3 regions of the Embleya sp. NPDC005971 genome follow, and region 3 is predicted to be linked to each of the others. Evidence: riboswitches for the same ligand, from Rfam matches in the RefSeq annotation. Region 3 holds a riboswitch; each other region holds the start of a gene.

Evidence for each region. A riboswitch is a leader RNA that binds a small molecule or an ion and turns the genes downstream of it on or off. The one in region 3 is predicted to bind thiamine pyrophosphate.
Region 1: another riboswitch for thiamine pyrophosphate. It lies ahead of thiC (phosphomethylpyrimidine synthase ThiC); the one in region 3 lies ahead of ABZ374_RS36605 (cytosine permease).
Region 2: another riboswitch for thiamine pyrophosphate. It lies ahead of thiO (glycine oxidase ThiO); the one in region 3 lies ahead of ABZ374_RS36605 (cytosine permease).

What each region holds. Positions count from the first base shown of each region.
Region 1 covers NZ_JBEXUX010000035.1:57,206-59,468, forward strand. The annotation lists gene thiC (phosphomethylpyrimidine synthase ThiC) at 1-1,139, opposite strand, end outside; TPP riboswitch at 1,131-1,239, opposite strand; gene ABZ374_RS27835 (hypothetical protein) at 1,291-1,491, opposite strand; gene tenA (thiaminase II) at 1,623-2,263, opposite strand, start outside.
Region 2 covers NZ_JBEXUX010000001.1:440,648-442,910, forward strand. The annotation lists gene thiO (glycine oxidase ThiO) at 1-1,021, opposite strand, end outside; TPP riboswitch at 1,032-1,143, opposite strand; gene ABZ374_RS01895 (FAD-dependent oxidoreductase) at 1,258-2,263, shown strand, end outside.
Region 3 covers NZ_JBEXUX010000058.1:53,104-55,366, reverse strand. The annotation lists gene ABZ374_RS36605 (cytosine permease) at 1-969, opposite strand, end outside; TPP riboswitch at 965-1,108, opposite strand; gene ABZ374_RS36600 (CHAT domain-containing protein) at 1,304-2,263, opposite strand, start outside.

The DNA.
Region 1 (2,263 bases), on a different contig from region 3:
TCCATCGACCGGGAGATCCGGCCCAGTTCACCCAGCGTCTCCAACTCGGCGAACTGCGCCGCGTCGTTGGCGTCCGCGATCGAGCCCGGACGCAGTCCGTCGCCGAGCGAGTAGGTCACGTCGTACGCGCGCAGGATCTCGGTCAGCTCGGCGAAGTGCGTGTAGAGGAAGTTCTCCCGGTGATGGGCCAGGCACCACGCGGCCATGATCGAACCGCCCCGCGAGACGATCCCGGTCTTGCGCCGGGCGGTCAGCGGCACGTAGCGCAGCAACACGCCGGCATGCACCGTCATGTAGTCCACGCCCTGCTCGCACTGCTCGATCACGGTGTCCCGGTAGAGCTCCCAGGTGAGTTCCTCGGGCTTGCCGTTCACCTTCTCCAGCGCCTGGTAGAGCGGCACCGTGCCGATCGGGACCGGCGAATTGCGCACGATCCACTCGCGGGTGGTGTGGATGTCCTTGCCGGTGGACAGGTCCATCACGGTGTCCGCGCCCCACCGGATCGCCCACACCAGCTTGTCGGTCTCCTCCTCGATCGAGGAGGTCACCGCCGAGTTGCCGATGTTCGCGTTGACCTTGACCAGGAAGTTCTTGCCGATCACCATCGGCTCGATCTCGGGGTGGTTGATGTTCGCGGGCAACACCGCCCGTCCGGCAGCGATCTCGTCCCGGACCAGCTCGGGCGCCAGGCCCTCGCGGATCGCCACGAACTCCATCTCCGGGGTGACCAGCCCGCGTCGCGCGTAGGCGAGTTGGGTCACCGCCTCGGAGCCGGACGCGCGCCTGGGTCGGGCCCCGGCACCGGGCACCGCGAACCCGGCCGGCGTCAGCGCCCCGATCCGGCCGTCATAGCGCACGGTGTCGCCGCGCTCCTCGATCCAGGCCGCACGCAGCGCGGGCAGGCCGCGGCGCACATCCACCTCGAAGGCCGGGTCGGTGTACGGGCCCGAGGTGTCGTAGAGGCGAACCGTCTCGCCGTTGGTCAGATGCACCGTGCGTACCGGAACGCGCAGATCCTCGCGTGATCCGGCGACGTAACCGCGGTGGTGGGCGGGGGTGATCGGTCCGCTGGTGACCGTGTGCGCGCCGACCGGGTCGGCCGACGGGGCAGCGGGCAGCGAAGTGTCGTGCGAGGTCATGGAAAGGCTCCCTACGCCGGCATTACCCGGTCAGGTTCTGCGGTCGGCGCGGCCTCAGCGCCCTCTCAGCCCGGTGCCCCGAGCTCCCGTGTATCTCCGTGTGGTGCGCCCCCACCCTGGCACACCCCCGGCCGCACGACCAGCGCCGGGTTCAGCCGAGCGGGTCGCGCGGGTTTCGGCCGACCACCGCGGTGCGGGCGAGCACGACCATCCCGACCGTGACGCACAGCCCGACCACGCCCTTGACGATGACCCACAGGAAGGCCGAGAACAGCCAGATCAGCAACCAGCACAGCAGCACCAGTACGAGCGCGGGTACGCCGATGCGCACCCAGCGCGGCCATGTCTCCATCGTCCAACCCCCAGTCACGCGAACCCACGCGAGACGTGCACATCCGGGGAGCACATTCCCCGGGAGGACACGTCGTATCCGGGCAGGCGGTTCCGGGCCGGCCGGATGCGCCCGGACCGGCCCGGACGGGCTCAGACCGGCCAGCGCTCGCCGCGCCACGCGGCATCCCAGAACATCCACTCGTAGCGCGCCGTGGTGGTGAAGTGCTCGACCATCCGGGCCCGCTCGGTCGCCGAGATGTCCTCGCCGACGCGGTCGACCAGATCGAGCACCGCGCGCACCGTCGCCTGGAACTCCTCGGCGCCGTAGGTGGCGATCCAGCGCTCGTACAACTCGTCGGGCGAGCCCTTGGCCAGCAGGGCGTCACCCACTCGGGCGTAGATCCAGTAGCAGGGCAGCACCGCCGCGACGCCCTCGGCGAAGGAGCCGTTGTGCACGGTGGCGAGCAGGTAGCTGACGTACGCCCGGGTACTCGGCAACACCGGTTCGGTCGCGGTGGCGTCGGCCACCGAGCTGCCGAAGTCGACCATGAAGCCCTCGTGCAGCGAACGCTCGGCGGCGATCGCGCCGGCCGCGTCGCTCGCGAACTGCACGGTCGTCGCCTCGTCCGGCGCCTTGGCCGCGCACACCGCGAGCGCCTTGGCGTAATCGCGCAGGTAGTGCGAGTCCTGCACGACGTAGTGCCGAAACGCCTCGCGCGGCAACGTGCCGTCGGTCAGTCCGTGGATGAACGGGTGGTCCAGGATCGCCGCGTAGACGTCCTCGATCGCAG
Region 2 (2,263 bases), on a different contig from region 3:
CGGTGGCCACCACCAGGCCGGGCAGCGCGGAGCGGCCCAGGATCGGCGCGTTGTCCGGGCTGCCGGGGCGCAGCCCCGCGAGCGTCTCGACCAGCGGCAGCTCGGTGATGCCGGGGACGAGTTCGTGTGCGTCGCGCAGGAGTTCGTACACGCCGCCCGCGGTCACCTCGGTGTCGTGGCCGAGTTCGTGCTCGGTCGCGCCGATCACCAGTTCGCCGTCCGCGCGCGGGACCAGGTACATGCTGCCGCCCTTGACCACGCCGCGAACGTTGCGGGACAGCAGCGGCAGCAGCGCCGGCGGTACCTTCAGCCGCAGGATCTCGCCCTTGACCGGCCGCACCGGCGGGACCACCTCGGGCGGCAGGCCCGGGATCAGCGCCGAACGGCAACCGGCCGCGAGCAACACCTGGTCCGCGAGCAGGTCGCGTCCGCCGACCGTACGCACGCCGTACGCGCGCTCGTCGGCGACCAGGACCCGCTCGACGCCCTCGCGCACGAAGGCGACGCCGGCCCGGGCGCAGGCCGCGAGCAGCGCCGCGACCAGCCGACGGTTGTCGATCTGGTGGTCGTCCTCGACGTGCAGGCCACCGGTGATCGCCGGGGACAACATCGGTTCGAGCCGCCGGCACTCGCGGCTGGTCAGCCAGGACGATTGCAGGCCCAGTCGTTGCTGGTAGGCGTGCAGGTCCTTGAGGACGGCCCGGTCGTCCGCGTCCAGCGCGACCGCGATCGTGCCGCACGCGCGGTAGCCCGAGGGCAGGTCCGCGGCCTCGGCCAGTTCGGCCGCGAACTCGGGGTAGCGCCGGGCCGATTCGATGCTCAGCCGGAGCAGGCTCTCCTCGCCGTACTGGAGTTCGGAGACGGGGGTGAGCATGCCGGCGGCGGCGTGCGAGGCACCTCGGCCCGGGGTCGGGTCGACGACGGTGACCGAGAGTCCGTGGCGGGTGCGGGCGCGCCAGGCGACGGACAGTCCGACGACGCCCGCGCCGACCACGACGACATCGGTGGGGTGCTCGGACATGGTGGGTCCGGCCATGGTGAGAAGAACTCCCTTCGCCGGTATGACCCGGATCAGGTTCGGACGGTCGGGGGCTCGCAGCCCCCCTCTCAGCCCGGTCTCACCGGGCTCCCGTGACCTCTCCACACTACGACACCGGTTTCCGGTGCCCGGGAGCGCCCGAGTACGCCGACGATGTCCTTGACTGAGTCAAGACCCTGCGCGTCGGCGGTCTCGGGCCGCGTCATAGGGTGCCCTTCATGGACAACGTGCTCGTCGTGGGCGCCGGCATGGCCGGCCTGCAAACCGTGGTGGCGCTGCGGGACCAGGGGTACACCGGTCGCGTCACCCTGCTCGGGGCCGAGGCGCACGCGCCGTACGACCGGCCGCCGCTGTCGAAGGAGGTGCTCGGCGGCAAGACCGACGACACGTCCTTCGAGGCGGACTGGGCCGCGCTGGAGACCGAGGTGTTGTTCGGCCGCACCGCGACCGGACTGCGCCCGGGCGTGGTGGACACCGACGCGGGCGAGATCGCCTTCGACCGACTGGTGATCGCGACCGGCTCGCGTGTGATCGACCTGCCCGGCGCCGCCGAGGTCCCCGGCGTGCACGTGCTGCGCACCATCGACGACGCCCGCGCGCTGCGCGCCGCACTGGTGCCCGGCGCCCACGTGGTGATCGTCGGCGCGGGCTGGATCGGCGCCGAGGTGGCCACCGCCGCGGCCGCCGCCGGTTGCCCGACCACCGTGGTCGAGGCCCTGCCCACCCCGCTCGCCGGACCCTTCCCGGAGGCCGTCGGCGCCCGGTTCGTGCCGTGGTACGCCGAGGCCGGCGTGGAACTGCTGGTGGGCGCGCGGGTGGATCGGCTGGAGGCGGGCGCGGTGCACCTGACCGACGGCCGCCGGCTGCGCGCCGACGCGATCGTGGTCGGCATCGGGGTGCGCCCGGCCACCGAGTGGCTGGCCGACTCCGGCGTGACCCGCAACGAGCGCGGCTTCGTCGAGGTGGACGACCACCTGGCCACCTCGATGCCCGGGGTATACGCGGTCGGCGACTGCGTGGACTTCCCGTCCGCCCGCTACGGCACCCGGATGAACGTCGAACACTGGGACAACGCGCTCCAGGCGCCGCGCGTGCTGGTGGCCAACCTGCTCGGCGGCGACCAGGCGTACGACCCGGTCCCCTACTTCTGGTCCGACCAGTTCGGCCGGATGGTCCAGTACGTCGGCCGGCACGGCGCGAGCGACGAACTGGTCTTCCGGGGCG
Region 3 (2,263 bases):
CAGGCAGAGCACCCGGCGATCCACCCGCGGCGCGAGGTTCTGGATGGACATCGCGGTGCTGTAGACGTTGGCGAAGCTCTGGTCCACCTCGCGCACCACCAGCACCGCGAAGAACACCCACCCGGCGGTGACGCCCAGGAACGAGTCGAAGATCTTGTCCGGGTCGCCGCCCACCTGGGCGAGGGCGACCAGGCCGAGCAGGTAGCACCAGATGCTGGTGATCGAGAACCCGCTCAACGCGGCCCAGAACGCGGGCTTGGTGCCGCGCGAGTGGCGGGTGTAGTCGGACGCCAACGGGACCCAGGAGACCGCGACCGCGAGCGCCGCGTCCATCGCCGGGAAGAACCCGGACCACGAACCCTCGGTCATCGGCGGCAGGCCCTCGCGCCACAGCTGCACCGAGAAGTAGAGCATCGCGATGCCCACCGCGACCGTCACGTAGCGGCGCAGGATCCGCAGCATGCCCAGCGGGCGCAGCGTCATCGCCGTGGTGACCGCGCCGGCGGCGACGATGTAGAGCCAGTGCGGGCCGTCGCCGTCGGTCATCGCCTCGATGCCGATCGAGATCACCAGCAGCTCGAAGGTGCCCCAGCCGATGCACTGGACGATGTTGAACACCGTCGGCACGTACGAGATCTTGGTGCCGAACAGGCCGCGCAGCACCGTCATCGCGGGTGCGCCGCTGCGTGCACCGGGGATGCCGGCGACCGCGACCATGAGCGTGCCGATCAGCGTGCCGCCGACGGCCGCGACGATCGCGGCGACCATCGACAGTTGCGGGTAGCCGACCGGGGCCAGCACGTACAGGGCGCCGGAGAAGCCGAGCAGGCTCACCCCGAGGTTGGCCCAGAACGCCGCCTGGTCGCGGAAGCCGAGGGTGCGTGGTGGGGCGGTGTCCAGGATCAGGGGTGCCTCGGCGCCGGCGTGCGGCGTCTCGGGGCGTGCGTCGTCGACGACAGGAGCCGACATGGCTCTACCTGCTCTCCCTACGCCGGCATTACCCGGACAGGTTCAAGCGGTCGGTGGCCCCGGGGTGTGCACCGGCTCGACGCCGACACCCCATGCCGCCCTCTCAGCCCGGTTGGTCCGAGCTCCCGCGATGGCGTGGCGAACAGTACGCGCCTCGCGGGCGGCTTGGGAAGGCGGGGTGGGGGAAGGCGACCTCGGGCCGGGTCGCCCGGCGGGCGCGGGAGATGCCCCCGGGTGGTGATTCGCGCCGTCCCGGGCGGGTGCGGCAACGTCCTGGGCGGGCAGGCGGCACCGACCCGGATCGGCGGCACGTGCCGTTTTCCACGGGTAGGGCTCACCATCCCGAGTGGGTGAAGCCCGCCCAGCCGGTCAGGTCGTCCGGGACGATCGCGCGGGCGCGGGCGGCCAGTTCGGCCGGCATCGCGGCCGGGATGCCGCGTTTGGGGTCGCGCAGCCACAACTGCGCGGTACGCACCGCCTGGGCCGGGGGCAGGTCGCGGCGGTCGAGGTAGTGGTGGGCCATGTACAGGACCAGCGCGGTGGTCGTCTCGTCCACCGGCCACAGCGTGGACACCACCGTGTGGGTGCCGGCCGTCAGGTATTCGGCGCCCACCCGCCAGGTCTCGTCGTGACCGCCGGCCGGTACGAACGCGATCGGGTCGCCGGCGGTCCGGCCGATCTCGATCGGGCTTCGCCGGACCGGCTCGCTGCTCCGCCGCGCGGCGACCTCGCACAGCAGGCGCGGTGCGCCGATGTAGGAGATCTGCGCGTGTTGCAGCGCGTGCCGGCGGCGGCCGTCGACGAGTGACCAGGCCGCGTGCCACGGGACCATGCCGAACGGTCCGGCGGGCAGCAGGACCAGGGACGGCGCGCGGCCGAACGAGCCGGGCAGCGCGGTCAGTACCGGTTCCATCACCGCGCCCCAGGCCCAGCCGCACAACGCATCGAGCAGGTCCGCCCAGTTCTCCCGATCGCCCTCGGCCAGGGCCAGGCCGTAGTCCAGTTCGGGCAGGTCGAGCACCCGCGTCGTGCCGTCCGTGCCGGTCAACACCGCTGCGCCGGGGACGAGTTGCACCAGCGCGTCGCTGCCGAGCCGGCCCAGCGCGGCGGCGATCTCGGCGGCGGACGGCGGGTCGAGCAAGCTGCGCCAGGCGATGCCGCGCGGGTCGAGTCCGATCCGGGCCGAGGCCACCTGCGCGGCGGCCCGGAGCAGGTGGGCGTGCTCCGGCGCGGCCCGGTGGGCGCGTCGGAAGCAGATCCGCGCCTGGTCCCAGGCCCGTCGATCACCGCCGGG